4 regions of the Vibrio sp. MACH09 genome follow, and region 1 is predicted to be linked to each of the others. Evidence: predicted binding sites of a transcription regulator. Region 1 holds the regulator's gene; each other region holds the start of a gene.

Region 1 (8,031 bases):
TCATGATTGTTCCATGGCAACAAATAGCTCCTGAAACATTGGAAAACTTAATCAAAGAGTTCGTCTTAAGAGAAGGAACGGACTACGGTACTGAAGAAGCGACGTTGGAAGATAAAATTCAGCAAGTACATCTTTTACTACAACAAGGTGAAGCCGTTGTGCTTTTCTCTGAACTTCACGAAAGTGTGGATATAAAACTAAAGCGTGAACTATGATTGTTTATTGTTCGACTTTAATGCCATAGACTAAAATAGAATCAGATCTTCATAACGACAAGGAATGTCATGTCAGCAAAACACCCAATTATCGCAGTAACAGGTTCTTCAGGAGCTGGTACTACAACCACATCTGAAGCTTTTCGTAAGATGTTCAGTATGATGGATATCAAACCAGCTTGGGTTGAAGGTGACAGCTTTCATCGCTTTACACGACCAGAAATGGATATAGAGATCCGCAAAGCCAGAGAGCAAGGTAAACACATCAGTTACTTTGGGGCTGAGGCGAATGACTTTCCAGCCTTAGAGAAATTTTTCAGAAAGTATGGTGACGAAGGTGTCGGTCAGGTTAGGCGCTATTTACACTCATTTGATGAGGCGGTCCCTTACAATCAAATGCCAGGCACCTTTACTCCATGGCAAGATCTACCAGAAAAGAGCAACGTATTGTTTTATGAAGGCCTACATGGGGGAGTGGTCGATGGTGACATTAACGTTTCTCAGCATGTTGATCTGCTCATCGGTATGGTGCCCATAGTTAACTTAGAATGGATTCAAAAATTTGTCCGAGACACTCGTGATAGAGGTCATTCACGCGAAGCCGTTACCGATTCCATCGTTCGCTCAATGGATGATTACTTAAATTACATCACACCTCAATTTTCCCGTACCCATATCAACTTTCAGCGCGTACCGACCGTTGATACCTCAAACCCATTAAACGCGAAAGGTATCCCTAGTCTTGATGAGAGTTTTGTGGTGATTCGATTGCGTGGAATGAAAAATGTCGACTTTCCATACCTGCTAGCAATGATTGATGGCTCATTTATGTCAAGGCATAACACCTTAGTTATCCCCGGAGGAAAGATGAGCTTTGCAATGGAACTAATCATTAGACCGATATTGCAACAGCTAATTGAAACCGGCAAAATCGGTTAATTATTGTACAAACTTTTAGTTTACTTTTAATACCGTGATCATGTGCACATTTTTGCGTAACATATCACAAATTCAGGGCGATCAAAATCAAGAAATCGTCTGCAAAAAAGGATACTATTCTTAACCGATAGATAAAGAAGTAGCTTGCAGCTTCGAATAATTAAACCTATGCTAACCGCAAAGTTTATTGACGAGGCAGCAAAGGAACGCTGCTGAACAGACCCTGCATAAAATAGTGAGATAATTATGGTTCTAGGTAAACCTCAAACCGATCCAACTTTAGAATGGTTTCTTTCACACTGTCATATTCATAAATATCCATCCAAAAGTACGCTGATTCACGCTGGTGAAAAAGCGGAAACTTTATATTACATAGTGAAAGGCTCCGTAGCTGTGCTTATCAAGGATGAAGAAGGAAAGGAGATGATTCTTTCTTACCTAAATCAAGGTGACTTCATCGGTGAACTAAGCTTATTTGCAGAAGAGCAAGATCGTACCGCTTGGGTACGTGCGAAATCCCCTTGCGAAGTTGCGGAAATTTCTTTTAAGAAATTCCGTCAGCTGATCCAAGTAAACCCAGACATTTTAATGCGTCTTTCTGCTCAAATGGCTAACCGTCTTCAGGTTACAAGCCAAAAAGTAGGTGACCTTGCATTCCTAGATGTAACAGGACGTATTGCGCAAACACTTTTAAACCTTGCCAAGCAACCTGATGCAATGACCCATCCAGACGGCATGCAAATTAAGATCACTCGTCAAGAGATTGGTCAAATTGTTGGCTGTTCTCGTGAAACAGTAGGTCGAATCCTGAAGATGCTAGAAGAGCAAAACCTAATTTCTGCGCATGGTAAAACTATTGTGGTTTACGGCACGCGCTAGATATTAATAATCTAAGCACAACACCAAAAACGCAGCATTATTGCTGCGTTTTTTTATGGCATCTCTTTCTCTCTGTATCCATCACAAATTTCTTTTCCATTTTTAATCACCAATCTAGATCCCTGCGAATAGATAGTTAGCAGCCAAAGCCTAACAGTAAACTCATTTTAGCTGATCTATTTGCAGTAACAATCTTCCCAGCATAAACCAGATACGACAGTCTAGACAGATTTAAAAACCATACAGGCTATTGATTTATAAAAATAATTACCTTTAGATCGACCATCAAATAACTTTATAATCAAATTATTTGATAATCAACAAACCTCATTTTTAGCAAAAAAGTAAACCATTATTCATAACAACGCAGCTGAGAAATCAGTATTCCCCGCATAAAAAAACCGAAGCCAAAGCTTCGGTTTTTTGTTCACAATATTACTGTCAGCGGTAAACCGCTATCAATAACTCTTGGCTTACATCATGCCTGGCATGCCGCCCATACCACCCATGCCGCCCATATCAGGCATTGCTGGAGCATCTTTAGCTGGCATATCAGAAACCATAGCTTCAGTCGTAATCATTAGACCTGCTACCGATGCAGCAAACTGAAGTGCACTACGAGTTACTTTTGTTGGGTCAAGGATACCCATTGCAATCATATCGCCGTATTCACCTGTTGCAGCGTTATAACCGTCGCTACCTTCACGTGCTTTAACATTGTTTGCAACTACTGACTCTTCGTCACCTGCGTTAGCAACGATTTGACGTAGTGGCGCTTCCATTGCACGTAGAGCAACGCGAATACCTACGTTTTGCTCTTCGTTTGCACCTTCAAGGCCAACAACTTTAGACGCTGCGCGGATAAGTGCAACACCACCACCGGCAACAACACCTTCTTCTACTGCTGCACGAGTTGCGTGTAGAGCATCTTCAACGCGATCTTTCTTCTCTTTCATCTCAACTTCAGTCGCAGCGCCTACTTTGATAACCGCAACACCACCAGCAAGTTTTGCAACACGCTCTTGTAGTTTTTCTTTATCGTAGTCAGATGTCGCTTCTTCAACTTGTTGACGAATTTGAGCAACACGGCCGTTGATCATCTCTTCTTCACCAAGACCATCAATGATAGTTGTGTTCTCTTTAGTGATTGTCACACGCTTAGCTTGACCTAGATCTTCAAGCGTTACTTTTTCAAGCTCAAGACCAATCTCTTCAGAGATAACCGTACCAGAAGTTAGTACCGCGATATCTTGTAGCATTGCTTTACGACGGTCACCAAAACCAGGGGCTTTAACAGCCGCTGCTTTCACGATGCCACGCATGTTGTTCACCACCAATGTAGCTAGAGCTTCACCTTCAACATCTTCGGCAATAATTAGAAGAGGACGAGACGCTTTTGCCACTGCTTCCAGAGTAGGAAGAAGTTCACGAATGTTAGAAACTTTCTTATCAATAAGTAGAATAAATGGGCTTTCAAGTTCTACCGCACCAGCTTCTTGATTAGTGATGAAGTATGGCGATAGGTAACCACGGTCAAACTGCATACCTTCAACAACGTCTAGTTCATCATGAAGAGCTTGGCCTTCTTCAACAGTGATAACACCGTCACGACCTACTTTTTCCATCGCTTCTGCAATGATGTTACCCACAGTCTCATCAGAGTTAGCAGAGATAGTACCTACTTGAGCAATAGCTTTAGTATCAGTACAAGGAACAGATAGTGTTTTAAGCTCTTCAACAGCAGCGATTACCGCTTTGTCGATACCGCGCTTAAGATCCATTGGGTTCATGCCCGCTGCAACGGCTTTAAGGCCTTCAGCAATAATGGATTGTGCAAGTACTGTTGCAGTCGTTGTTCCGTCACCAGCAGCATCATTAGCTTGTGAAGCAACTTCTTTAACCATTTGTGCACCCATGTTTTGAAACTTGTCTTCAAGTTCAATTTCACGAGCAACAGAAACACCATCTTTAGTAATGGTTGGAGCACCAAATGATTTATCTAGAACAACATTACGTCCTTTAGGACCTAGCGTTACTTTTACAGCATCGGCAAGAACATTAACGCCTTCAAGCATTTTTACTCGTGCGTCATTACCAAATTTTACATCTTTAGCAGCCATTTTGATTTCCTTTCCTAAAATCTATTTTTACTTTAATTTGTCGTTTAAGAGTGAATGTCTTAACGCTTACTTCTATTCAACGATAGCCATGATGTCATTTTCAGACATAACAAGAACTTCTTTACCATCAATCTTTTCAGTTTTCGTACCGTAACCTTCAGCAAAGATAACTACGTCACCCACTTTAACGTCTAGTGGCATAACAGAGCCGTTTTCTAGAATACGACCTTTGCCAACAGCAACTACCGTACCGCGAGTGGATTTTTCAGCTGCAGAGCCAGTTAACACGATGCCACCAGCAGATTTAGATTCAACTTCTTGGCGCTCAACGATTACACGGTCATGTAAAGGACGAATATTCATCTGTATTCTCTCCTGATATTGTTTATTTAATGAAAGTGCTGATTAATCAGCTTGTGACAGAGATGTGGGGGCGCAAATATATTTACCAAGGGCAGAGCCGCTTTTTTTTTGTGAAAGGAATCTCCTTTTTTGCCTTATCTTATCGATTGACTGCATTGCCTAAGTAAAAGCAGTGGTTCAGAATAAAAACATCTCTATCAGGCGAAGATAAATATGGCTTGTAATATCTGTAATGGTAATCATTGGTTCTGGCAAAAAATAGGCCGCTGCAAGCGATGTATGGATCAGCTCACTACTCTGTCGGTATTATGTTGGGTGGTGTGGTGGTTTACCTGCAAAGAGAACCCTAGTAGCGTGGAATCTATAGCTCTAATCTTTGCGGGTTTCGCTTTTAATGGTTTGTTGTTTTTGCATTTGTGGTTCCGTTTCGTCATCTTTCCGATGCGAAAACGAAATAAGAAGTGAGCCATTAACGGCTCACTTCTGTCGGTGCTTAATAAATAGATTTCTCTACTTCGCCAAGCTCAACGCTTCATTCATCACATGGTAAATGTAATTTTGTTCGATGACACCTTGGAATAAATAGGCTTGCGGGCCTCGAGCAAAAATTGCAACATCTTCACCAGAGTGAGTTTCAGATGACAACTTAATTAAAGATTGCTGCTTGTAATCCAATTGAGTCACCTGCTGCTGAGTCAAATCTGTACGAGCTCCATCCACTGCACCGGGTCCGTTTCCATAGGTTAACGTAGTGTATTTTTTACCTTGCTTATCGACACTGTACTTACCTTTAGACTTAGATAATCCCAAAATATTGTTACCACGCTGAGAATAACCGTTCATAACTAAAGTGTGAGCATGGTCTGCCGTAGCAATGATTAAGGTATCATCTAAGTTAGTGTTCTCTAGTGCCACTTTAATTGCGTCATCAAAAGCAATGGTATCCGCAAGTGCTCGCTTAGCGTTACCGTCATGGTGAGCATGATCAATCCTTCCGGCTTCCACCATCAACACATAACCTTCTTTATTCTTTGATAAGATCTCAATAGCTTTTGCGGTCATTTCAGCTAGAGAAGGTTCACCGTCACGTCGATCTTCTTCGTACTTCATATGACTACTTTCAAACAGACCCAATACGCGAGAGGTATCGCTACCTAATTGGTCAAACTGAGCTTTGTTGTAGACATACTGGCCTTCCGGATAACGAGACTGCCAATCAGCAATAAGGTTTTTGCCATCTTTACGTTTGCCCTTTTTACCTTCAGGATCAATCATATCGTTTGGAATGAACTCGCGTCGTCCTCCGCCCAATGCAACCTGAATGCCATCACCCTTATCAAACTGGATAAACTGGCTGGCAATATCTTGGCAGCCCTGATTTTTAGCAATATTTGGCACATCATGTTCCCAGTTACGATCAGCGCTATGAGCGTAGGTAACCGCAGGAGTAGCATGAGTTAATCTTGCCGTAGAAACAACACCCACAGACATTCCGCGCTCGGCGGCCATTTCCCATGCGCTGGTCGCTTCATTACCTAATGCCGTGTTACAGAAGCCACGTTGAACATTATCATTCACATTCAGCGTACCCGCTTTAGTTTTTACACCAGTCACCATTGCAGAGGCTGTACCAGCAGAGTCAGGAATCTGCATATCCGTATTGTAGGTTTTCACCAAAGCGGCATGAGGGAGGCTTTCCATAGACAAATTATACTCTTCACCCATCATCCCTCGACGTTGACCTTCAAAGATACGCGCCGCCGTTATGGTGCCGACACTTAAACCATCGCCAATAAACAGAATGACATTCTTAGCAGGTTTATCGATGGCTTTTGTCGCTTTGGCTTTTTCAATATCGCTCTCGGCTTGGCTATACCAAGCATCATTTTTTTGCGGTACTTCAACAGAATGGCTGCTACCTGTACCACTATTACTGCATGCAGATAGTGACAATACAATGCCACCCATAACAAGGGACAAATGACTTCCTTTCACTGATATTCTCCAAATTAATTATGTTGTTATGAACAGCAGAGAGACTAGATGGGGAATGATGAATTTAAATATCAGTTTCATTAAAGTTCGTTGAATAATTTATGAAGCAGAGATGACGAGAAAGAAATTGAAACGGTAAAGTCACAGATAGGCCAGAAAGAAAAAAGCCCCTAAACCAATATTGGTTAGGGGCCTTCTTAGATTCATCTAAGAAAAAGCAGTGGTACTAATTAAGACCGCCTTCCTTAGAAAATGTTCCCAAAAAGATCATCAAATTTTAATAAAATTTAAGCATTTACTAATGTACTTAAAAATCAATTAATTACGCAACACTTGAACGAGCAATTAAACGATCCGATAGTTCGATCTCCACCGCCACTTCATCGCATGCGTGGATCCTTGGGCACTGTTCACAATCTTTTAGTACTTTTTCTGGTAACAAACTCTTTGATGTCGCAATAAAGTTCTGGCGAATGAAAAACTCTGGCGTTCGCGTTAATACAAACACTTTTTCGATCGCCATCTGCTTGGCTTTTTCAATCACATATTGAACGATGGTCGCACCGTGATCGTGCCATCCTGCTTCAATACTCAATGAGCGTATCTCAGCCAAACCCGAATCATACACGTACAAGGATGCACAACCGATAACCGTACCCTGATGTTCTAGAACCGCGAACGAACCAATGCTTCTATTTAGTTCACTACGAGAGATGGGTAAATTCTCACCAATACTTGCACCGTAAGTCACCATGCTCTCTAGTACATCAATATCCGTTAAACGTGCGCCCCTTACTTTAACACCGGAGGTATCGCGCTTACTTAATCGTTGCTGAGCCTGAGATACCGCATATTGAACTTGTTTTGGTGATACCCCGCCCAAGGCAGAACGTTTCTCAAGACAAGACTCAATGGTTAAAATGCTATAAACATCTTGTTCGATGCTAGCAGAAAATGCTTGTAACTCTTCAAGAGTCAGCTCTTCTAATGCACAACCTTTCTCTATCGCTCCAACTACCGCCACTCCAACAATATGGTGCGCTTCACGGAATGGAATGCCTTTCGCGACAAGGTAATCTGCTAATTCGGTAGCATTGGCATAGCCTTGTTTAGCCGCTTCCAAGGTACGCTCTTTATTAACATTCAAACCTTCAAAGCAGAGTACCGCCATTTCAATGCAGTCGTTCCATGTATCTAGTGCATCAAATAAGCCTTCTTTATCCTCTTGCATATCTTTGTTATACGCTAAAGGTAACGCTTTAACCGTCATCATCATCGCTGACATTGCACCGTATACTCGACCACATTTACCACGGATCAACTCAAGTGCATCAGGGTTTTTCTTTTGTGGCATCAGAGATGAACCTGATGTCACCGTATCTGCCAGCTCAATAAAGTTGGACTCACCTGAGTTATAAAAAATCATATCTTCAGCCAGACGAGACAAGTGCAACATAGAAATTGAAGCAATGGACATTAACTCCATGACATGGTCGCGATCCGATACAGAATCTAAACTG
Region 2 (8,031 bases), on a different contig from region 1:
GTGAGCAGCGAGCGCTTTTAGGTAGGTGCCTATTTTGTTGCAGACGTCTCCACGGGCAGTAACTCGGTCAGTGCCTACAATTACCAAATCTACTTTGCCTTTTTGCATTAGATGCCCGCCCGCATTATCAGCGATAAGAGTGTGTGGAATACCATGTGCACCTAACTCGAACGAAGTCAGAGCGCCTTGATTACGTGGGCGAGTTTCATCAACCCAAACATGCATTTTGATACCTTCGTTATGTGCTAGGTACATAGGCGCTGTAGCAGTGCCCCAATCTACCGTCGCTAACCAACCAGCGTTACAGTGTGTCAAGATATTTACTACCTCACCTTCTTTTTTTGTGCTGGCAATTTTACGGATGATTTCAAGGCCGTGCATACCGATACTGTGATTAATCTCAGCGTCTTCATCGCATATGATACCAGCCTCATTGTAAGCCGAAACTGCGCGCTTGTGTGCTGGTGTGCTTTCTAGTAGCTTGCCAGTACGGTCTAGTGCCCACTGTAAGTTGATTGCTGTAGGACGAGTACTCACAAGGGTATTATATGCAGATTCGATTGCTTGATCGCTATTGTCTACCATCATTGCGAAAGCCATACCGTACGCACCTACACAACCAATGAGAGGTGCACCTCGTACTTTCATCGAAACAATAGCTTCAGCCGCTTGTTCCATGGTTGTTAGCGTTAAGATCTCAAACTCATATGGAAGCTTTTCTTGATTGAAAATGTGGATACCTTGTTTGTCTTCTGTAGTCCAGATTGAGCGGTAACTTGTGCCGTTGATTTTCATATAAATTCCTGCGTAGTAGAGGGTGATTGTTGGGTTACAGCTCGATTGCTGTTTCGAGCGCTAATTCAATCATTTGGTGTAATGAAAGTTCACGTTGTTCTATCGTTAACTTACCGCCGTTTTTGATATGGTCGGTGGTTGTTAGAATGCCTAAAGCCTTAGCTCCAAGTTCTGCTGCGACTGCGTAAAGGCCCGCAACTTCCATGTCAACGCCAACAATGCCGTATTTTTCTAACACATCGAAAAGCTCACGATCAGGGCCGTAGAACAAGTCACATGTGAATAAGTTACCTACTTTGATATTTAACTCTTTTTCTCGTGCTTTATTTACCGCTGTCTCCAGTAGTGTGTAGTCAGCAATTGCTGCGAAATCGTGCCCTTTAAATCGGTCACGGTTAGTCTTTGAGTCGGTACTTGCTCCCATTGCAACCACAATATCCATCAGTTCAATATCATCACGCACTGAGCCGCATGATCCTATTCGAATAAGGTTTTTAACGCCAAATTCATTAATAAGTTCATAGGCATACATGGAAATGGAGGGGATCCCCATACCATGAGCCATCACAGAAATACGTTTGCCTTTGTAGCTTCCGGTATAACCGAGCATGTTACGTACGTTGTTCACTTCAATAGCGTTTTCTAAGTATTTTTCAGCAATATACTTTGCTCTCAATGGATCGCCCGGCATGATGACAGTTTCAGCAAAATTACCCGGGTTAGATCGAATAGCAAGTGCCATGGTTATTCTCCTATGGGTTTGTTAGACGTTATTTTGAAAGTTCATCAGAGCAGCGAGTGAGATCGGGATCACGTTAGTTATTTTATGAAGCTTAAAAAATGAACATGTTATCCATATAAGTTGATATTGAGTTTAAACTTATAAAATCATTACCAATGGAGGTTTGTAGGGATAATGGTTTTTATTAGATATGTTTATTAGTAACAAACTGTGTTCAAAGTCACGAAGTTCCCTAAAAGCTGTATGAGATGATCCTTGACAATCAATTGCAAATATTAAAAGGAACCAGCGATGTTTTCATTCGTAAGTATATTAGGAATAGTTGCTCTTCTTGGCGTAGCGTATTTTTTATCAGAAAACAGAAAAGCAATAAGTTTTAGAACCGTCGGTCTTTCGTTCGCTATTCAGTTTTTTATAGGTGGACTGATACTTTCTTCTTCTATTGGTCAAAATATCATTCTCGTAATGGCGAATGCTATGTCATCTATTATTTCGTACAGTAACGATGGCATCCGTTTTCTTTTTGGTGGCTTAGTAAGCGATAAGATGTTCGAGTTGTTTGGTGGGGATGGATTCGTTATCGCATTTAGAGTTTTGCCCATTATCGTCTTTTTCTCTGCCTTGTCTACTGTACTTTACTATCTAGGCATCATGCAGTTTGTTGTTAAATGGCTTGGTGGCGCGTTGCAAAAACTGCTTGGCACCAGTAAAGCGGAGTCCATGTCAGCAACCGCGAATGTATTTCTCGGTGTTACTGAGGCTCCTCTTTTAGTTAAACCATATATGAACAGTATGACGCGTTCAGAATTGTTTGCTGTGATGTGTGGCGGTTTGGCCTCTATTGCTGGCACTATGCTATTAAGCTACGCCCAATTAGGTGTGAAGATGGAGTATCTATTAGCTGCATCTTTCATGGCTGCGCCAGGGGGGCTTTTGTTTGCCAAAATTATGATTCCGGAAACAGATTCCGTATCGGATGCCAATTTAGATGAATCGGCCACTAGTCAAAACGCTAATATCATCGATGCGGCAGCAACTGGTGCTTCAAATGGTGTGGCACTTGCGATTAATGTCGGTGGTATGCTTCTCGCGTTTGTGGGCTTAGTTGCAATGCTTAACGGTATGTTGGGAGGCATTGGCGGCTGGATTGGTATTGAGGGACTAAGTTTACAAATGATCCTTGGCTACTTATTTGCTCCAATCGCATGGTTAATGGGTGTACCTTGGTCTGAAGCGACGCTTGCGGGCTCATTTATTGGCCAGAAGGTTGTTATTAACGAATTTTTTGCTTACATCAACTTAGCTCAATATCTGAGTGGTGATGCTGTAGTTGCGACTACTGGTCTGCCTATGTCTGAAAAAACTCAGGTTATAGTCTCATTCGCTCTGTGTGGATTTGCTAACTTTGGCACGGTAGCGATTGCCATTGGTGGTATCGGCGGCATGGTTAAAGAGCGACGTAAAGAAATAGCGGCGCTAGGGTTTAGAGCTTTGATTGCTGGTATTTTATCTAACCTGATGGCTGCAACCATTGCTGGTTTGTTTATCGGCTTTGCTTAATCGGGAAACTTCCATTGAGTATTTGGAGAACAACAATGACTACCAACGTATTACCGAAAGTTATTTTGCACGAACATATTGAAGGATCAGTAACGCCAAGGGTTGCGAAATTATTAGCTACGACTCATAACATTACACTGCCGGAAGATTTCTTTTATTCGCCTGGTTCGTATGATGAGGTTGATTTTCCAAATGGTCGTTATCTATATGATGAAAGCGACTTTGGTGCGTTTATTACTACATACGATAAAGTCGCCGACTTGATTCGCGAGCCATCAGATTATTATTTGGTGGTTAAAGATTATCTATCACGTAATGCTCAGCAAGGCATGATCTACTGTGAAATTATCACGTCAGCATTTCACCTATGTTTGGATACTGATGGTCAGTTAAACGCTGAAAAATACCATGCTATTATGGATAAAGTAGAGCAAGCGATTAAGGAAGTTTATGAAGAGTTTGGTACCGTGACTCGATTACAAGCTTGCGCAGTGCGCCATCTAAGTGCAGATGAACTCGCGATGAGTATGCAATTTATGGAACATAACCCTAGGGGGCTTATTACAGGTTTTAATATCGCGGGTAATGAGATGGCAGGGCAGTTTGCGGATTTTTCCAACGTCCATGAAGGTGCTGATAGGATGGGCTTACACAAATCCTATCATGCAGGGGAAATCTGTGGTCCAGAGAGCATCACCGAGGCATTAAAACATGGTGCGAAACGCATTGGCCATGGTATTCGCGCGATTGATGATGAGTCCGTCATCGCCGAACTTATTAATAACAACATCACGCTTGAAATTTCTCCAACGAGTAACCGGATTTTGGTGCCGCAAATGGAGCAGTCTCTGGTTAACCATCCGTTAAGAAAGTTATATGACAAAGGAGTTCGCCTTTCGATAAACACAGACGACGCTGGTTTATTTGGTACTGATGTGGACAAAGAGTATCAAGTTGCTGAAATGCAATTTGGTTTGAATCGAATAGAGCTGTTAGATGTGACGCTATGTGCCCTTGAAGCTGCGTTTGTTGAAGAGGTTTCTAAACAAGCATTAGTTAACAGTGTGTATGAGCAGTTTACCTCAGAAGACTGTAAGCAGCTTGCTCGGTATTGTGAGCAATTAACTGAAGGATCATTGAAGTCCCGATTAACAGAGCGGCTGCAACGTATAACAGAGGAGGGCCAATGAACGAAGTAATATTAGCGCTGTTTTCTGGTCTTATTGTTGGAGCGGTTTTTACGGCAATAAAATTACCTATACCTGCTCCCCCAGTTATGTCTGGAGTAGTTGGTATTATTGGTGTCTACTTAGGTTCAGTGATGTATACGAACTTCATTAGCAATATAGTTCAAAGGCTATTTTATTCTCAGTAACTTAGATAAAATAAACGACCAACAATAAGTGTTGGTCTTTTTTATTGGGAGCACTATGGTAAATAATTGCCCTATTTTTGATGAGTCATACAAAGGTCTGCAAGTTAACTATTGCGTTTCTGCGGAATGTGAAAATTTTGGCATCAGCGATCCCGCGCTATATAAAGATGTAAAAAATGATCAGAACCTGAATATCTACTTTTGCCCTAAGTGCGGCTCTTATCCACAGAAAATTGACAACAAAACTGTTTATCAATCAATTCAGCTCCAAAAACAGTACCATCAGCTAAAGGTAACCTCTTGCCCACACAAACAATGTGGCACACACGGTTTCGCTGTTCATACACATATGGACAAGTACCGCTCATTTGGAAAAACCAGCACATTAAAGCAACGTTACCAGTGTCGCGAGTGCAAGTGTGTTTTCACTGATCGTTTCTCTGGTATCAATACTCACCTTGAACTGCAGAGTGCACTATTTTATGGTATGAAATACAACCAAGGCGTGAGGAATCTTTGCGCGTTGGAAGGAATTACGCCAAAAGCTTTTTACACGCATCAAAGAGATATGGTCGATAGGCTTAAATATCTCGCTCATATCAAAGAGTATCAATTCTTTAATACTGCGGACGAATGTCATCTTACGACTGATTATCGATATATTAATAAAGCAAGTGGGGCGATTATTGTCGCGAGCGTACATAACCAAAGTGGTTATGTTTTGGGATTTGATACCAATATATCAAAAAACATTGATAAAAGTTGCTTGCTTGACAAGCCTAAATCAAAGCGTCGTGTTCGTGTTTCGCCCATTGAAGAGAAAGGCGATTTGATGTCCCAAATTTTTGCGGGGTATGACGAGATTATGTCAAGAACGAACTATCTCGATCCTGCAAGTAACGGTACGGTTATGATTCGAAAGTCATCTGAACTTACTCAGCCCTATTTATGTAGCTTTGCGCATGCATTCGTAATGCACCGCAAGCTAAAGTACAAATCGCAACTATATTACTTTGTTGAACAAGAGACAATGCTGCGAAATGCGTTCATTAACGCCTCTTTGGATGAGTTAAAAACGCAAGGTGCTCAGTTATTCTATTACAAAGAGAGCTTAGAAAAAATGGAATGGTTCGATAAAGATAGATTGCACGTGAAAAACATTGGCTGGTGGCAAGATAAGTGGGGCTTTGTTGCAATGCCTGATGGAACAAAAGGTGCATGTCACATCAAAGGCAATGGCTTAACACTTGAGAAGTGGAGAGCTTTGACTGTAGAAACCTCTCTCAACGATGTAATTCGTTATTTAGACCTATCGTCAAGTTTTTTAAGAACCTTGGTTAACACAGTGAATCACCAGTCGATCAATGACTGGTTACATATCTTCACAACCTATTATAACTATTGTATCCCGAAAAAAAACGGTAAAACACCTGCTCAATTGATGGGGTTTACAGATAGACCGATGGGGTTGAGCGAACTTCTTAGTGGCGAACATACTGTAAAGGCTCGATGATACGAGCCCTTTGTACTGCAGTTGTAGCGGTATATCGGTTTGATTATTTGTAATCACCTTGCATGTAGCGATAGAACGACGGGTTAACCCATACTTTATGTGACTTGACGTCGTATGATTTTGCTGCCGCTTGTACTTTCTTTGCTTGAGATTTTGCTTTTTCAGGCAAAGACATTAAATCTGCTTGATACTGGCCAATTTTAATTTGGTTTTCGATTAGTACTTTGTAGTTTTCCATTGGAGTGTATGAACGGTAGAACGGTTGCCACCAAGATTCAACAATCAATCCTTTTTCATCGGCAGAATCTTTCTTCGCATATTGGTTGATAAGATTCATGAAGTCCTTTTTCGCCTCAGTCGTTTGGAATTCAAAATCTAAGTTATATTCCTTCACTACCGCAACCATCTTGCCACTTTCTAATGTGTAAACAGGATAGCTTGGCTCGCCCCATTCAGGTAGATAGACGAATGCCGAAGACTTCGGAGTAAACTGAACTTTAGGGTTAAATCCTTCGCTCTTTATCAAATAAACTAATTGAATAGCATGAGTAAGATCACTGTGACCATAGCGGATCATAAGCTCAGGATTGAAGTTGGACATCTGTTTAACATCAACGAGGTTATAACCAGTCGTGAAATCTTGATCAATGAAGGAGTTTAGTGTGTTGATGACAGCCTTATCTTGCACACCTTCTGATGTTAGCCACGTTTTTTGAATACGTTCAACAATATTTTTGTCTGATAGATTACCGATGTAGTTTTCTGATAAATCTAATTGGTCTTTGATAAAAGCGCCCAGCTTTTCTGATTTTACTTTGCTGTTACTCAAGTCCGCAACTGAAATTGCACCAATATCAACAAGTAGTGCATCGAATCTAGACGCTTTATCTGATTGAGTTGCAGTAATGATCTTTTTTTCAGAGTAGGTCTGTGCAAGCTCTTGAAGTTTCAATTCATTAACGGCTTGTTCCGCAGTTAGCCCTGAAGCAAATGAGGTTACAGGCAACAAAGATAGAGCAAATATAGAGCTTAGAATCGTTCTTTTCATGGTATGAATCACTTCTTTTAAGTTAGTTGAGGCTGAACAATATTGAAGTTGATAGTGAATTCAAAATGTGACCGAGAAACCAAAACACTATATTTCAAAATGAAATATTTATAGTGATATCTTCTAAATTTCATGTCATCCGTATTTTTTAGTTTTTTACTCATAAATCAACATGGATAGATAACGACAATTTTTCAATGTCTGAAATTTTTCATAACTTTTTAATTTAGGAAAGTCACTGACGCATTTTTGCCCCAAAGCTTATATGGAATTCACGTATTTACAAAGTGATTTGGCAATTAAAGTTAAGATGCGATCGTATATTCGGCTTCTTATTGAAGGCGCTACCTTCTAGCCTTTGATGTTTGCGCACCTACTGACCTCATCGTCTTATCAGCTTTTAATAGCATGAAGGAATGGTCTGGTTTTCAATTCCAAAAACAAGGTCAAGACCAAGTGTCAAACTGTTGATCGAGAAAATCATTATTAAGCATGACGATATTGATATCAGGCTTTGAGAAAACGGAGCTGAACACCTGGCACTATAAGTTACGAGCTCAGCTATGCTTGAGCTTGTCGTATAACAAATTTTTTTGAAAAAACTTGGGGCGCTTTACGGGTCTCAAAGCTTTGAACTCCAGAGACAGAGTGAACAATAAGGGAAGCCGAATTAAAATTGAAATGAATCAATTTGGCAACCCAAGCGTCTTGCACGCCAGTAATGACTGGTTTAGTATTTCGGCCCCATCAGTCTACAACGCAAAAGTGGGCGACAACTAATTACCTTACACAAAGGTAAAAGCCATGACCCCAACCCCAACGCCCAGCAACTTGCATTGACCAGTGGTCATTTCTGGCTTGCTACATTGGAAACAAGCTAGGTTAAATTACTTAGGGAAATTTCCGAGAAAAAAACATCAAAAACGATGATGTCAGCCTAATGGTCGACTTAACGCCCCCTTATACTGGATATCTTAGAAGCCACTCTGAGTGATCAA
Region 3 (8,031 bases), on a different contig from region 1:
CGAGCCCAACCTTGCGGCTCACGGTACTGTTGATCCATCGCTTCGTGCGCTTTTACGTAAGAGGCAAAGTCAGCAAGACACAAATACGGATCACCACCGTCCAACAGGCTGTCATAAACTGCGCGCAGTTTACCCGGCTCTCCTGGTGTAAATTCATCACCTAACAGAAGATCCATTGACGCTTTTAGCAGGTGGTCAGCGTTGTAGTAATCAAATGGGTTGTAACCTCGAGCACGCAACGCCTCAACACCATCAACTTCTAGACCGAAGATATAGATGTTTTCATCACCCACTTCTTCACGTATCTCTACGTTTGCGCCATCCATAGTACCAATGGTTAGTGCACCATTAAGCGCCATTTTCATGTTACCTGTACCCGAAGCTTCTTTACCTGCGGTAGAGATTTGCTCAGACACATCTGCAGCCGGAATAATGATTTCCGCCATGCTGACACGATAATCAGGAATAAAGACCACTTTCAGTTTGTGGTTCACACGGTTGTCACTGTTGATTTTCTCTGCCACTTTGTTGGTGGCATAAATGATCTCTTTGGCTAGATGATAGCCCGGTGCGGCTTTCGCGGCGAAGAACACCACACGTGGCGCCATATCAAACGAAGGATCATTTAATAGACGATGATACAGAGACAATATGTGCAACAGGTTCAAATGTTGACGTTTATATTCGTGAAGACGTTTGATCTGCACATCAAAAATCGCATCGGTATTTAATTCAATACCCATGTTCTCTTGTACCCAATCGGCTAGACGCTCTTTATTGGCTTTTTTAACCGCCATATAGTCATCTTGGAAGGCTTTATCGTCCGCAAATTCGGCTATCTTTGTTAGCATATCCAAGTCGGCTGGCCATTTATCTCCAATCTTCTCGCTAATAAGAGCTGACAACTTAGGATTACAGAACTTCAACCAACGGCGAGGTGTTACCCCGTTGGTCACGTTTTGCAGTCGATTTGGGTAAAGTTCGTGGAACTCTGGGAATAAGTCACGTTTAACCAACTCAGAGTGAAGTGCCGCTACACCATTTACCGCATAAGAACCAACAACACAAAGGTTGGCCATACGTACCATACGGTGGAAGCCTTCTTGAATAATTGATAATTTGCGTTGCTTCTCAACATCACCCGGCCATTTAGCACGCACTTCTTGCATAAACAAATGGTTGATATGATAAATGATTTCCATATGACGAGGCAGCAAGCGCTGAATTAACGACTCGCTCCATGTTTCTAATGCTTCCGGCAACAAGGTATGGTTAGTATAGGCAAATGTTTTAGAACACAGTGCCCATGCATCATCCCAAGCCCACTCATACTCATCCACCAAAATACGCATTAATTCCGGAATAGCGATAGTTGGGTGTGTATCATTTAGCTGGATGGTTTCATATTTCGCTAAGTCTTCTAACTTGTGACCAGCTTTAAGGTGGCGACGCAAGATATCAGCAATAGATGCCGCACTATGGAAGTATTGTTGCATTAAGCGAAGAGTTTTACCCTTCTCGTGGTTATCATTTGGATAAAGTACTTTGGTAATGTTACCCGCATCAATCAATGAGTGCTGCGCTTCAAAGTAGTCACCATTGTTAAAGCTTTCTAAAGAAAAAGGTGCAATGGCCTGACATTCCCATAAACGCAATGGGTAAACGGTATTGCTTTCGTAACCCACAATAGGAAGATCCCACGGCATCGCTTTTACTTGCATACCCGGAACCCAACGACGCTTCTCTTTTCCATTTTCATTAATCACTTCTACGTGACCATAAAAACCGATTTCTTGAGCAATATTTGGCCGTGCAACTTCCCAAGGGTAACCTTCAACACCACGCCATGCATCAGGCGCTTCCTGTTGATGACACTGATCAAATGACTGTTTGAACAGACCATACTCGTAGTGAAGACCATAACCAACCGTTGGAAACTCTTGAGCAGCACATGAGTCCATAAAGCAAGCAGCCAAACGACCAAGACCACCATTGCCCAGTGATGGGTCACGTTCTTCTTCTAACAGGTCAGTTAGACTCTGTCCCAGCTCTTTCATGGCGGCGTCTATTTGCGAATAAAGCCCCATGCTGATCAAGTTGTTACCCGTAAGGCGGCCAATCAAGAACTCTAATGAAAGGTAGTTAACACTTTTCGCATTTTGAATCGCTTTATCATTTTCTGTTTCTAGCAAATCAAAGGTTGTCATCTCCGCTAGAGCGCGACCCATTGCTAAATACCAGTCACGTGGCTGTGCATTTTCAACCTTCGTTGCGTAAGTTGCGGTTAAATGCATTTTTACATCGGCTTGGAACTGCGCTTTATCAAACTTTTTTTGTTGCGTCGGTTTCATAGTGACATCTCATAATTGTTTCAATTTATCTATGGCATATCCTGCATCTTGATAATCAACAGAACATCCTCCTAACTTAAAGAGTGGAGAGGAGGAGTAGCTAGGGCGTAGACCCTACTCTTCTACACACTTAGCGATCTAAGTCACACTAACTGCTGCTAGCGTTAAAAATATAGCGACTCAGGTCACGTATAACTTTCGATTACCTCCTCCATTACTCATTGGCTATAAATTACTCAGTCAGAAACATTGATTGAAAATAGTAGTTTCATCACACTAATGCCTGAATTTATCCCGTTAAGCCATGGCTAGCTTCACCACTAATGATGGTAATAGAATCCCGTTTCATAATTACTAATATGTACGGGTAGCCGCCGTTTTTCCATCTAGCAAACTATACTTATGAGACATTAATCACAATATCGGGGCGTAGAACCTCATAATTATGCGGCAGATCATACATATCGCAGATAAGCCGTTTTATGTTGATATCACCTTATCGTAGGATAAAAACAGTTTATGAATAACCTAAATCAAATAGTGCGATAACTATGTGGATACCCTCAAAACTCACTCGGCCCGGCCGGTTACATAACGCCATCGTTAGACCTCGCGTTTTAGACTTATTACAGCAAGCACCGTGTTATAAGCTGATCCTTTTCCGCTCTCCGGCGGGCTATGGTAAAACCACCATGGCGGCACAATGGCTCTCTGACAAAAATAGCGTCGGCTGGTATAGCCTTGATGACAGTGACAATGATACGTTTCGATTTGTTAACTATTTTATTCAGGCCATCAATCGCGCCACGGGTGATCAATGTCCGAACTCACAAACACTGGCTGAGCGCCGGCAGTTTTCCTCGTTACAGACGTTATTTGCAGAAGTATTCTCTGAGCTATCAGAGTTTTTTAATGAAAGTTATGTGGTGCTTGATGACTACCATCTGATTCAGAATGAAGAAATTCATGAGGCGATGCGTTTTTTCCTCAAGCATATGCCAGACAACATTACGTTAGTCGTAACCAGCCGCGCTAACCCACCACTAGGCACCGCGAACTTACGAGTACGCGACTTAATGATTGAAATAGGCAATGATTTATTGGCGTTTGATACCGAAGAGACTACCCGTTTTTTCAATCAACGGGTTTCTGAAGGCATTGATGACACCACCGCAGATAGCTTACGCAACTATGTAGAAGGTTGGCCGTCAGCGTTACAACTTATTGCCTTGCAAGCTCAACATCAAAAACGCACTTTAGCTCAATCTGTCCAGTCAGTATCTCAGTTTAATCACGCTCATTTATGGGATTATTTGGTTGAAGAGGTGTTTGATCTTCTCGATTCCGAAACTCGACATTTCTTAATGCAGTGTTCGGTACTGGAAACCTTTAACGATAAGCTCGTCAGCGAGCTCACGGAAAGAGAAGACGCCTTAGGTATGATTGAGTCTCTTAATCGCTTTGGCCTGTTTATCTACCGTCTTGAAGGTGAGCAAAACTGGTATCGATTCCATCACTTATTTGGTGAGTTTCTCACTCACGAAAGGCAGTCACGCATCCCTCAAGAAGAGAAGTCTCTTCACCGCAGCGCTGCGCAAGCATGGTTAAACATTGGCATTCCGCATCAGGCACTTTCCCATGCTCAAAAATCCCATGACGGCGAACTGGTGGCGCAAATTTTAATTGAGCACGGTTGGCGTATGTTTAATCTCGGTGAGCTAGCCATTATGGAAGATGCCATCACTCAATTAAGCGATGATCAGCTCTATTCCGAAATGAAACTGCCATTACTAAGGGCGTGGCTGGCTCAAAGTCAGCACAGTTATGACCGAGTTGAAGGTATGTTGGTTGAATCTGAGCGACAGATGGCCCAGCGAAATATCGAGCTCACCACCAGCGATAAAGGTCAGATTAATGCTCTTAGAGCACAAGTAGCCATCAACAGAAATGATCCTGAAAAGGCGTTAGAACTGGCTGAGCTAGCGCTAAGTCAGCTCGATACCACCATCTATCGCAGCCGAATTGTCGCGACATCAATTGTAGGTGAAGTGAATCACGTTAATGGCGAATTAGATCGCGCCCTTTCTCTTATGCAACAAACAGAGAAGCTCGCTCGCCAATATCAGCTTTATCATCAAGCTCTTTGGGCACTGCTACAACAGAGTGAGATCTTAATTGCTCAAGGGTTTGTACAAGCGGCTTATGAGCTGCAAGACAACGCATTTAAATTGATTGAAGAGCAAAAACTGCAGCAATTACCGCTGCATGAGTTCCTGCTTCGATTACGCTCTCAAGTGCTGTGGTGCTGGAATCGACTAGATGAAGCCGAAGAGTGTGCCTATAAAGGGATGCAGGTATTGGGCAACCATGATCCAAGCAAGCATCTTCACTGTTATTCACTGCTCGCGAGAATCGCCATTAGCAGAGGTGAAATAGATAAAGCAACACGGTTTATAGAACAGATTGAACATCTATTGCAACAATCTAGCTACCATTTAGATTGGAAGGCCAATGCCTCGCTTTCATTGTTGTTGTACTGGCAAGCGAAAGGGGATACGACATCGGTTAAGCAATGGCTCGAGAGTGCTGACCGCCCAACAGATGCCAAAAACCACTTTTACCAACTTCAGTGGCGAAATATCGCCCGAGCTCAAATTTTTGTCGGTCAATTTGAAGAAGCCCAAGAACATTTAGATGCCTTGCAACAACACGCCGAACAGGCGAATTTGGTGACGGATATCAACCGCAACCTAATTGTTGAAGCCATTCTTTATGTTCGACAAAATAATGAAGAAAAAGCGGTAGAAAAGCTTAAACATGCCCTTAGCTTAACTAACCAAACTGGCATGGTGGGTAATTTCTTAATTGATGGTAATACCATTGACGAGCTGCTGCAAAAGCTCAGTAGTCATGCCTCGTTAGGTGATCTTGAAAAGCATCGAGCTCAGCAACTAATTAAGGATATTTCTAGCAAACAGCGCAGCCGTTCTGTTCACTTTGACGAAGATTTTGTCGACAAGCTTATCAATCACCCTAACATTCCAGAGTTGGTAAGAACCAGTCCACTGACGCAAAGAGAGTGGCAGGTACTGGGCTTAATTTATTCCGGGTTTAGTAACGAACAGATTGCGCAAGAGCTGGATGTTGCTGCTACCACCATCAAAACTCACATCCGTAACCTGTATCAAAAACTCAACATTGCCAATCGTAAAGAAGCCATTGAAACTGCCGAGAATTTGCTTAGCTTAATGGGGTATTGATTTAGTTAAGATACAGATAAAAAAAGAGCCAATCGCAATGCTTGCAATTGGCTTATAGATAGTGTGAACAATTTTCGTTCACTAACAACGTCAGTTGGCTAGGTGACCCTCGGCTTTAAGAAGGGTCAGTAGTATTAAAGCATATTACATGCCAACTTTCAAAACTTAGAATAAACGCCGTTTTACGGCATTTAATTATCCAACATATGAATATTTCGCTCACCTTATCGCATAATGCAATTGCAAAATGCAAATCAAGTGCAATTTGCTATGACATTACTTGCACAAAAATAGAATGAATAACCTAAACCCTACAATAACGAATAACTCACGGCAGCTATATATATTAAACTCAGATTTTGTATAATTCGATCATCCTAGTTAGTTGAATAGAAACAGATGAAATATTTGGTCACTTTTTTCAAAGGTATGGCAATGGGTGCGGCAGATGTTGTCCCTGGTGTATCAGGCGGAACCATTGCGTTTATTACTGGTATTTACGATACCTTGTTAGAGAGCATTCGCAGAGTAAACCCTTCATTAATCGGTATTATTAAAAATGAGGGTGTAAAACACGCTTTTGACCATATAAATGGACGCTTTTTGATCTGCTTATTTGGCGGCATCATCACCAGTATTTTAACCTTAGCGAAGCTGATTTCTTGGCTGTTGGTTACTTACCCTATTCCATTATGGTCATTTTTCTTCGGGTTAATTGTTGTCTCTGTTTGGCATATCATTAAGCAAGTTGATAGAAAAGATTTAGTTAGGGGCGTCTTCGTTATAGTAGGGATTGCATTCGCCTACTCCATCACGGTGCTTAAACCTCTGCAGATGGACCCTACCAGTATCAACATTGTTGTCGCTGGGGCAGTCGCTATCTGTGCCATGATTCTACCCGGCATATCTGGCAGCTTTATTCTATTACTGCTTGGAATGTACACACCGATACTTGCCGCAGCAAAGTCGCTACAAATAGAGGTATTGTTACTGTTTGTTACTGGCTGCGTTACTGGGCTGCTTACTTTCTCTCACTTACTTTCGTGGTTACTAAAACGTCATAGAGACTCAACATTGATGTTTCTGACAGGACTAATGATTGGCACATTACCCAAAATATGGCCTTGGAAAGAGACCATCAGTTGGCGTACAAACTCTAGCGGTGAACAAGTACCTTTAATACAACAAAACCTCTCACCCTTTGAGTTTGAGTCCATAACCTCTCAACCAAGTCAGCTTTTACTCGCCATTGGGTTGATGATCATTGGTGTTGGCATTGTGTTGTTATTGGAGAAATTTGCCGACAAAGGTAATAGTCACTAAGAACATATCCTGTGATGGCTCTTGTTACGAATAGAGCCGTCACACAATAGTGCAGTAACCGCTCTTAAATAAGTCTCGCTCTTATTACTATTTTTTAATTGTAAAATTTTACAGTCGTAGATCCAAATCACATCCTCACTTCTTAATCATGTTAATCTGTTAACTTATTGATAACCTCTTGCTCACTATGAAACTATTAAAAATACTCGCGCTCTGCTGCGCCGTTTTACTCGGTTTTTTTGTACAAGATATGCTGAAATCTAGCTCCACTTCAGACAGCGCGATTAATGTAAAAGACTACTGCTTTTTATCAACCACAGCATGTAAACAGCAGCATGTAACCATGACACTTGAACATGATACCGCGAAACCTTTGGTAGAAAGCCAGCTAACCGTAGATTGGCCTAATGCCAGTAAAGATACCTTGTTACTTGAAGTTGAAGGGTTAGAAATGGATATGGGCATTAGTAAGTTTTTACTAAACAAGCAACCCAATGGCACATATTCAGCCGCTATAATGCTGCCTGTTTGTACGCAAGATAGTATGACATGGTTAGGCCGCTTAACCGATGGAACAACAACAGTACACCCAGCAATTAGGATGGAAAGATGACAAAGAACTGGTTAATCGCCCTTATTGTCGCATTTGGGCTTGGTTACGGCATCAATGTCTATATGGATTCACAGGCAGATGAAGAGAAAGCACAACAAATTGCCGCTTCACAACAGATAGCCAATGATCCCATTTTTATTGGTAAAGATAATAGGCCGGTACGGATTTTTGAACCAACAGATGATCGAATTAGAATCGTCTATTTCGGCTATACACGCTGCCCTGATGTTTGCCCAACATCATTGGCCATGTTGTCTGCAGCACTAAGAGAGTTTGACGATAAGCAACTAGCTAAACTTCGCCCGTTATTTATCTCTATCGATCCTGAAAGAGATGATCCTGTCGCGGCTCACCAATATGCTCAGTATTTTCACCCAACGATATCTGGCTTATCAGCGCCATTAACAACAACACAACCTGTTGCTGATCGCTACGGTGTTATTTTTAGAAAAACAGAGCTAAAAGAGTCCGCCATCGACTACGT
Region 4 (8,031 bases), on a different contig from region 1:
AATAGAGGGTTTGCTTGTTTCATGGTTACTTCCTTTTAATCATACGATCCTAGCCCTTATTGTTAACAGTATTGCTGGGGCTACCGAATGATTGTTATTATCATGTTAACATTCGGGCAATTAAATGGATTAAGCACGAGAACAATTGCACTTTTCACAGGATTCGTTAATATGTTAACTGTTTTGTGAAAATATTGTGAAGTTAGGCATATTTTTACATTAATGTTAACAAACCTGTGTAAAACAAGGAGCAATGCGGGTGGTTACGAAAATTCCAAACATCAATATTGGTCAAGTGTACGATCAGCGCTATGCTAATTCTGAGCTGCATTTTGAATACTTGGACAATCTAGCGAATTTTTTTGGTCGAAATATGCCAGTGCATTACCATGATCGATTTTATCAGATACATATAATACTTGATGGTAGCACTCACGTTCACTTAGATGAAAAACACTATACTAATGAAGGAATTACACTGTTCTTCACCCCTCCAGCAGTGCCTCACTCATTTGTCACTGAATCGAGCTCGTCAGGTTATGTGTTAACGATTCAGCAACAACTTGTTTGGCGATTATTGGACATGGAGTGCGGATTAAATAATATAATGGTCGATCAAATGAAGCCATTTTGTACTCAATTAGTACAAGATTGCCCTATTCTTTCATTAATACAGCACCTAAAAAGGGAGCTAGATTCGAGCGGTATGATGCAAGAAAAGGCAACCCAATCATTGCTGCAACTGGTGCTCATTGAAGTGATGCGATTAGGGATTCGAAATAAGTCGGAAAAAACCAATCGCAGTGTGGATATCACTCTTTTTCACAATTTCAACCACTTAGTGGAAACGCACTATATCGAGCACTGGGCATTAGGAGAATACGCGGAGAAGATAGGTATTTCTGTTTCACGACTGAATGATATATGCCGCAGGGTCAGTGGCCTATCATCGAAAAAGATCATAATAGATCGACAAATGCAGGAAGCACGCCGCTCACTTCAGTTTACCTCTAAGAGTGTCTCTGAAATCGGCTATGACCTTGGCTTTAGAGATCCTGCGTATTTTGCTCGATTTTTTAGAAAGTATTCAGACATGACAGCATCAGAATACCGAAGTAAAGTCACCAAAAATGTAGAAAATAATTATTGATTTATCTCATCGCAAAAAGGAAAGGAAGGCGAAGGTATTTATGACGAAATTTAAAGACTCACTACCATTACAACTCATTAAAGCTAGAGACGTCACTCTTGATTTCTTTCGTCCAGTATTATCAGAATATGAAGTGACGGTACAACAATGGCGAGTAATGAGACTAATCCATGCTTATGATGAAATCGATTTTACAACGCTTTCCAAAGAGAGCTGCATCTTAAGCCCTAGCTTAACGGGCATAATTAACCGCCTAGAGAAACAAGATTATGTCTGCAAAATTAAATCTGACGTTGATCAACGACGAGTCAATATTCGGCTAACGGAGAAAGCAGAACTGCTGGTAAAAGAGATGCGTGTTGATATTGATAAACAGTACGAAAAACTAAAAGCAAGGTTTGGTGAAGATCGATACAACCAGTTATCCGAGTTACTTGAAGAATTAATCGATATTCGAGATTTATAACTGCCAACACCTCTACTATACCCAAGTGACCTCAAAATCTTGATCCTGCATCTTGAGGTCACTTGAGTATACACACCTCTAATTAAGATTTTTTGCCCGTTAGAATCTTTATTTATTAAAAACATTTCGTTCGAGAGGTAAATTTATGTGATTTACCTCTCTTTTTTTGTGTCACTATTTTTTATTTCTTAGCAAAATATTTAACGCAATCTATTGCGTACATTTGGCAAATCGATTGCTTTCTCCGTTTAAACAGAAACAGTTATTAACAATTCCATAAAACAAGATCCAGAGTAATTTTGTGATCTTGATCTCTTAGCAAGCGCAAAATAGCGACTAATATTGCCATTAAGCCCATATAACCACATCAACATAATTGGTTATCGTTAGGCGTATACTTATCAAATTTGATACAACATTGGAGATATCAAAATGGCAACCCCTCATATTAATGCTCAACCAGGTGACTTCGCTGAAACTGTTTTAATGCCAGGTGACCCACTACGTGCTAAATATATTGCTGAGACATTCTTAGATGACGTTAAGCAAGTGTGTGATGTGAGAAATATGTTCGGTTACACAGGTACTTATAAAGGTAAAAAAGTATCCGTTATGGGCCACGGCATGGGTATCCCTTCTTGTTGTATCTATGTACATGAGCTTATTGCTGAGTACGGCGTTAAGAACGTTATCCGTGTTGGTAGCTGTGGCGCAGTACGTGACGACGTAAAACTAATGGACGTTGTTATTGGCATGGGTGCATCGACTGACTCTAAAGTAAACCGTATCCGCTTTAATGATCATGATTTCGCTGCTATCGCCGATTACGGCCTTCTTGAAGAAGCGGTTAAACAAGCTCGCATTCAAGATGTTCCTGTAAAAGTAGGTAACGTATTCTCTGCAGATCTTTTCTACACTCCTGAAGCTGACATTTTCGAAAAAATGGAAAAACTAGGCATTTTAGGTGTTGATATGGAAGCGGCTGGTATCTATGGCGTAGCGGCAGACCTAGGTGCTAAAGCACTGACTATCTTAACGGTATCTGACCACATCATTCGTGGTGAGAAACTGAGTTCAGAAGACCGTCAAAAATCATTCAATGACATGATGAAAGTTTCTTTAGAAACGGCTATTAACTTATAAGATTTTTGCAGCCAATAGCGATATTGGCTGCTCATATAAATTCCCGAGGGGGCGATCGTGTCAAATGGCAAATTGCCGAAGGACGTAGATGGATTACAACTCAACTTTTGTAAAACATTGGCGTGTGACAACTTTGGATTGAGCGATGCAGAACGTTATGTTCTTCAACACGTAAACCCTAAGCGTCCAGCGATGGTCTGCCGAGAGTGTGGTGCTTTCCCCCCCTTACTTAACAACCAAGAAGTTATAAACGAACTACATCGTTTACGTCGCGTCCATAGCGACGGTCTACCAACTTGTCGCAATACTGAGTGTGACAATTTTGGCCTATCGGTTCATACCCATAAAAACCTATACCATGCATTTGGTTACAGTGGTGATCGCCAGAGATATCGCTGCAAAAAATGCCAATCCACCTTTGTGGATAAATGGTCTGGTGCGAACAAAAAACTCAACTTTCAAGAAAACCTATTAGGATTGCTTTTTATGAGCTTCTCGGTACGAGAAGTGTGTCGAAAACTAGAGATCAATCCCAAGACGTTTTACGATCACGTCGATCATATCGCCAGTCGCTGCCGTCGTAAGCTTGCCATGTTTGATGCCCGCTGGGTTAACCATGCTCATCATTATCATTTGGCTTCACACTTTATGCCGCTGCAGCCAAAAAGTAATAACGGGGTGCTATGGTTCGCTACTGGTGAAGCAAACTCCGGCTATATCTTGTCGCAACATATCAATTACTCTATTGATGAAGAGGCGCAAGGTTCTCTCGATCATGACCCCTACCAAACCCCATCACGCTATGTTTCACGTCATTATCAGCCTGAAGCAAACAATGATATTTCGGTACAATCGTCCGATTTAAGAGAAAGAATTGACGAGAAATACCAAGTTATTCTCGCCAGAGGAAATGTTGAAGATCCTATGGGTAATATGACCAGCTTTAATTACCCATCTAAAGGCGCATTGATCCGAGCACCTTATACCTCATACGCCCATTTTCTGCATGTACTAGAAATGTGCGATATTGATAAACAGGTATCCATCTATTTACCTCAAGATCCCGTCTTACGTTCAGCGGCTTTAACTATCTGCTTGCCTAGAATTAAACGTCAAAATATTGACCTAATGTATGTCGAAGAAGATGCGGGTTGGGACAATAGTCAATTACCTGAAAAAGTTGATATTGTTCATATGGGATGGTGGAAAGATCGTTGGGCTATTTCTGAGCAACAAAATGTCAGCAAAGGCATCTGCTATCTAGCAGGCAATAACTCTTCTACAAAGCAGTGGTTACAGCAGGCAAGCGTACAAAACACCAAATTCTACCAAGATCGTTTTCAGCTCCTTTTCGGCAGCTTTATTAACGAACCTCGCCGAAAACTCAGACCAAGCGGAATCCTTCCTATGTTGGATATATTTCGAGCTTGGCACAATTTATGCTACCAAGATAAAGATGGGCTTACTCCGGCGCAGAGCTTAGGGTTAACAGACCAACCACTTACGCTAAAACAGCTATTGTCATAACGGATAATCCCACAGACTTTGTGAGTCGACACTAACTTTTATTGCTCTATATTCAATTTAGCTAATTATAGTTGGTGCTCTCAACGAAACTATTCATATAATGAATTGTTTGTTTATATGTCAACATCATGGACTTAGCCTTTGGACAAAGCTCACACATTACTCGAAAATGAATTAGAGCAGCTCGCTTCCCGTTATGAAGTGGAGCCTGAAACTGTTTTGGTTATTGCCAAGCAATGTTTAGGTAAAGCCGACCAAATACTTTATCCCGAAGGCGGAATTAAAGCCTGCATTATTATGTCTCGCTGTTACTGGCATATGATGGATTACTCTCAAGGGTTAAAATCCATCAAAGAAGCTCTAATTCGCCTCAACCGGTTAGACACCGATCTTTTTCTTCCTGAGATTTTGCATGTTCATGCGATGCAGTTTTGGGGACAAGCAAAATACTATTCCGCACAACAATTTTGGATCAATGCCCTTGAACAAGCTGCGCTTGTTGGCGAAACCATTATTGAAATTGAATGTTTGATTGGCCTTGGTAATGTTTGGCGTGTCACTCAGCAGCACAAATTGGCGATGTCCACACACAGCTTGGCCGTCAATGTTGCCAATAATGCCCGTATCGATTGGCTAGAAGGTAAAGCGAGTATCTACCTTGCTAAAGACTATTATCTTCTCAATAACTACATTGAAATGTACTCCACGTTAGACAGCGCAGAAGAAGTACTAAAACATAATTCCCATAAACAGTGGAAAGCGGAGATATGGGATCTTCGAGGTTTAGCATTACTCGGTTTAGAGCGTCTAGATGACGCTGAGATTGCCACCGTTAAAGCGTATAACCTGGCGATTGATAACGACCTGACTTGGATTAAGACACAAGCATTTATTAGCCGAGCTCGGTTAGAGCTTATCCGCAACAACCTTGATAATGCCAAACAATTTTTAAGTGATGCGGAAGCTGCGGCAAAGACATTTAACGATGATGACCTACTGTCTCAAATCTGTTTCCAACAGTCAGCAGTGGCAGAAAAACAGGGCAACTTTGAAGGCGCACTCAAAGCCTTTAAAAAATACCGTCATCATTCGATTACCCAATTGAAAGAACAGACTAACAGATTAAGCCTAGATAAAGCACGAGCTTCAAAACGTCAACTTGATCAACGCGCCCGTAAGCTGATTAACCGCATTCGTCGCCAAGTAGAATTTCATCACGGCGATATTGGTTACTCTAACCTTGTTTCTGAAACCTATTGGTGGGAACAGTTGGTTCTGTTCAAGAGTGAATTAACGGCATCTACACATGCTGTTATCTTGATTAAACATGCCAATCCAGCCTATTTAGAGGTCTGTTTGGAGCTCTCTCAATGCTTATGTAATAGGGAAGATTTAATTTCGCGTATAAGTGAAGATAGAGTGGGACTGTTGGTGGCGGTTAAAGATGAAAAAGCCAAACAGTTATACCAATTTATCAATCAAACGCTTAACAACTACCCATGGGAAAGACGTGGCTTAGCACAAGATAGACCGCTGGTTGAACTGCACGATATTCTTACTTTCCCATTTACTCTAGAGCAACTCGATGAGTTAAATCAACACGTGGATAGCGAACATGGATAAACTTCTCAGTAAAGTATCTGATGCGGGTCTCGACCCTTCTTCGGTTTCTGGAGAAGAAGCCATTATATTCTGGGATCACATACTGCAACACATTGCCACTTCACAGCGTGAGAAGGCATATTGTTACCTCATCAGTGCCGAATACCGCAGCCAACTAAACCAAAACAGCCAGTCCATCGATGAACTTAAAAAAGCGTTGGATTTACTTATACTGCCGGACAACGTAGAAGAGATTATTACTATACGTAGTAGCTTAAGCGCCCGACTGGTGGAGTCAGGACTCTACACCGAGGCGCTACAAGAGTTCGTTGATCTCTCTTCTTTAGCGGTAGAGTACAGCTTAATTGATGAATACGCCCAAGCGGTACTAGGTATGGGGAGTCTTTGCGATGCCTACGGTGACCATGCGAAAGCACTGCGCTACTATCAAAAAATTGACGGTATTGATCACGCTTTAACCAGCCGTTCTCTACGTCTCAACTACAAGTTAAATATGGTGGCGTGTCTCATCTCTTTAAATAGAGTGAATGCAGCCAGAGAACTGTTAGCTGAGTGCGAAGAGTTGAGTATTCTGGTCAGTGACAAAATTCTGGCAGGACAAATTGTTCTCTATCAAGCGCAGTTAGAACGACGAGAGAAAAATTACCATCAAGCATTAGTGACCCTGACCAAAACCCACTATTTGGTCAACCGCCACCACGCTTATTGGCTTGCAAATATGCTGCGCTTAGAGCAAGCAAGAAACCTAACTGAAATTGGTAAAGTTGAGCTCGCCAGTATTATTTTGCAGAGCACGACTAAGAAAATCCGTACCACTTCATCACCACTGCTGTTACAAAAACTGTACGACTCATTAAGCCGTGTGTTTATGAATCAAGGTCAGTTTCAGCAGGCTCTTACCTTTGAAAAAATGGGTTACAGAGTCTCAACGGATCTGATCAAGAGCATTCCTATTAGTGACCTCGGCGCTCATCAATTACGTAGGCTTTCTAGATTTGAGTTACAACTTAAACTCATTATGTCTGAGCAAGAGAACAAAGAGCTAAAAGAGACCACAGAAAATCAAAAAGATACCGTGGCCAAACTGCAACAAGATGTCTTCACCGATCCTTTAACCTCACTACACAACCGTCGTTGGATGGAGGTGAAGCTAAAAGATCTGCTGCTGCATGATACGCCTTTTGCTTTCTTGGTTATCGATATTGACCACTTTAAATCCATCAATGACGAGCTTAGCCACTTGGTAGGAGATAAGGCGATTGTTAATGTCTCCCAAGAGCTGAAATCTCACTTCAAATTCAAAGGCGCATCCTGTGTCCGATTTGGTGGGGAAGAGTTCTTAGTGATACTGGAAAATGCCAACCTCGATCGAGCTCAAATGCACGCCGAACACTATCGGGAACGTATTTATCAATATGGCTGGAAAGAGGTGCTTGGTGAACGTGGATTAACCGTAAGTATTGGCGTAACAATGCATATGGACGGTGAAAATACTCAGCGTACTTTCTACCGGGCAGATAAAGCCTTATATCGCGCCAAAGCCAACGGACGAAATCAAGTCTGCGTTGAAGAGTAACGTTTCCCTATTCAGCTAAACAGCATTGAAAAGAACAACCGACACCACTCGTGCGGCAGACGACTTTATACCACTTGGCTATATTGTTTGCTAAACTGAAAATCATGGTTCGATTTAACGTGCTGTTTTAACATCACTCTTTCACCTTTATTTGTGAAATTGTCTTTGCTTTAGCGCACGCCCATCTACTTTAAGCAAGGATATGCTTATGTTTCTAGATTACGTTGCGCTTGGCCTTCTCATCTTTGTCGCACTGGTTATGTTTTATGGCATCATTGTTATACATGACATCCCATATGAAATATCTAAAGAACGCAATCACCCTCACCAAGACGCCATTCATGTTGCTGGATGGGTCAGCTTATTTACTTTACATGTATTGTGGCCATTTCTTTGGATTTGGGCGACTCTTTGGCGTTCAGACAGAGGTTGGGGGTTTCATAAGTTAGAAGAAGAACAGCTGGATACAAACCATAAAATCACACTACTTTCAGAGCAAGTTTTGCAGTTGGAAAAAGAGGTGAACGCGTTAAAGTATCAGGTCAG

Evidence for each region. Region 1 encodes CRP, which controls carbon source genes, mostly activating them, when cyclic AMP is high. Its sites were predicted from a motif close to TGTGANNNNNNTCACA; they were not measured.
Region 2: the regulator CRP is predicted to act here: its motif matches at 1,595-1,610, upstream of deoD (purine-nucleoside phosphorylase).
Region 3: the regulator CRP is predicted to act here: its motif matches at 2,755-2,770, upstream of malT (HTH-type transcriptional regulator MalT).
Region 4: the regulator CRP is predicted to act here: its motif matches at 1,917-1,932, upstream of deoD (purine-nucleoside phosphorylase).

Annotation. Positions count from the first base shown of each region.
Region 1 is NZ_BSFZ01000001.1:3,027,581-3,035,611, forward strand. Features, by position in the region: gene CHJ_RS13620 (hydrolase) at 1-6, shown strand, start outside; gene CHJ_RS13625 (YheU family protein) at 3-215, shown strand; gene CHJ_RS13630 (phosphoribulokinase) at 285-1,154, shown strand; gene crp (cAMP-activated global transcriptional regulator CRP) at 1,401-2,033, shown strand; gene groL (chaperonin GroEL) at 2,507-4,153, opposite strand; gene CHJ_RS13645 (co-chaperone GroES) at 4,226-4,516, opposite strand; gene CHJ_RS13650 (DUF3624 domain-containing protein) at 4,730-4,981, shown strand; gene CHJ_RS13655 (alkaline phosphatase) at 5,027-6,511, opposite strand; gene argH (argininosuccinate lyase) at 6,834-8,031, opposite strand, start outside.
Region 2 is NZ_BSFZ01000004.1:14,465-22,495, reverse strand. Features, by position in the region: gene mtnA (S-methyl-5-thioribose-1-phosphate isomerase) at 1-795, opposite strand, end outside; gene deoD (purine-nucleoside phosphorylase) at 830-1,537, opposite strand; gene CHJ_RS23725 (NupC/NupG family nucleoside CNT transporter) at 1,829-3,097, shown strand; gene add (adenosine deaminase) at 3,133-4,287, shown strand; gene CHJ_RS23715 (XapX domain-containing protein) at 4,284-4,472, shown strand; gene CHJ_RS23710 (hypothetical protein) at 4,528-5,985, shown strand; gene CHJ_RS23705 (hypothetical protein) at 6,029-7,033, opposite strand.
Region 3 is NZ_BSFZ01000002.1:793,238-801,268, reverse strand. Features, by position in the region: gene CHJ_RS18875 (glycogen/starch/alpha-glucan phosphorylase) at 1-2,351, opposite strand, end outside; gene malT (HTH-type transcriptional regulator MalT) at 2,903-5,611, shown strand; gene CHJ_RS18865 (DUF368 domain-containing protein) at 6,011-6,934, shown strand; gene CHJ_RS18860 (hypothetical protein) at 7,122-7,547, shown strand; gene CHJ_RS18855 (SCO family protein) at 7,544-8,031, shown strand, end outside.
Region 4 is NZ_BSFZ01000002.1:435,734-443,764, forward strand. Features, by position in the region: gene CHJ_RS17215 (p-hydroxyphenylacetate 3-hydroxylase oxygenase component) at 1-23, opposite strand, end outside; gene hpaA (4-hydroxyphenylacetate catabolism regulatory protein HpaA) at 260-1,150, shown strand; gene hpaR (homoprotocatechuate degradation operon regulator HpaR) at 1,191-1,616, shown strand; gene deoD (purine-nucleoside phosphorylase) at 2,049-2,759, shown strand; gene CHJ_RS17235 (lactate dehydrogenase) at 2,817-4,286, shown strand; gene CHJ_RS17240 (hypothetical protein) at 4,428-5,909, shown strand; gene CHJ_RS17245 (sensor domain-containing diguanylate cyclase) at 5,902-7,485, shown strand; gene CHJ_RS17250 (DUF3302 domain-containing protein) at 7,694-8,031, shown strand, end outside.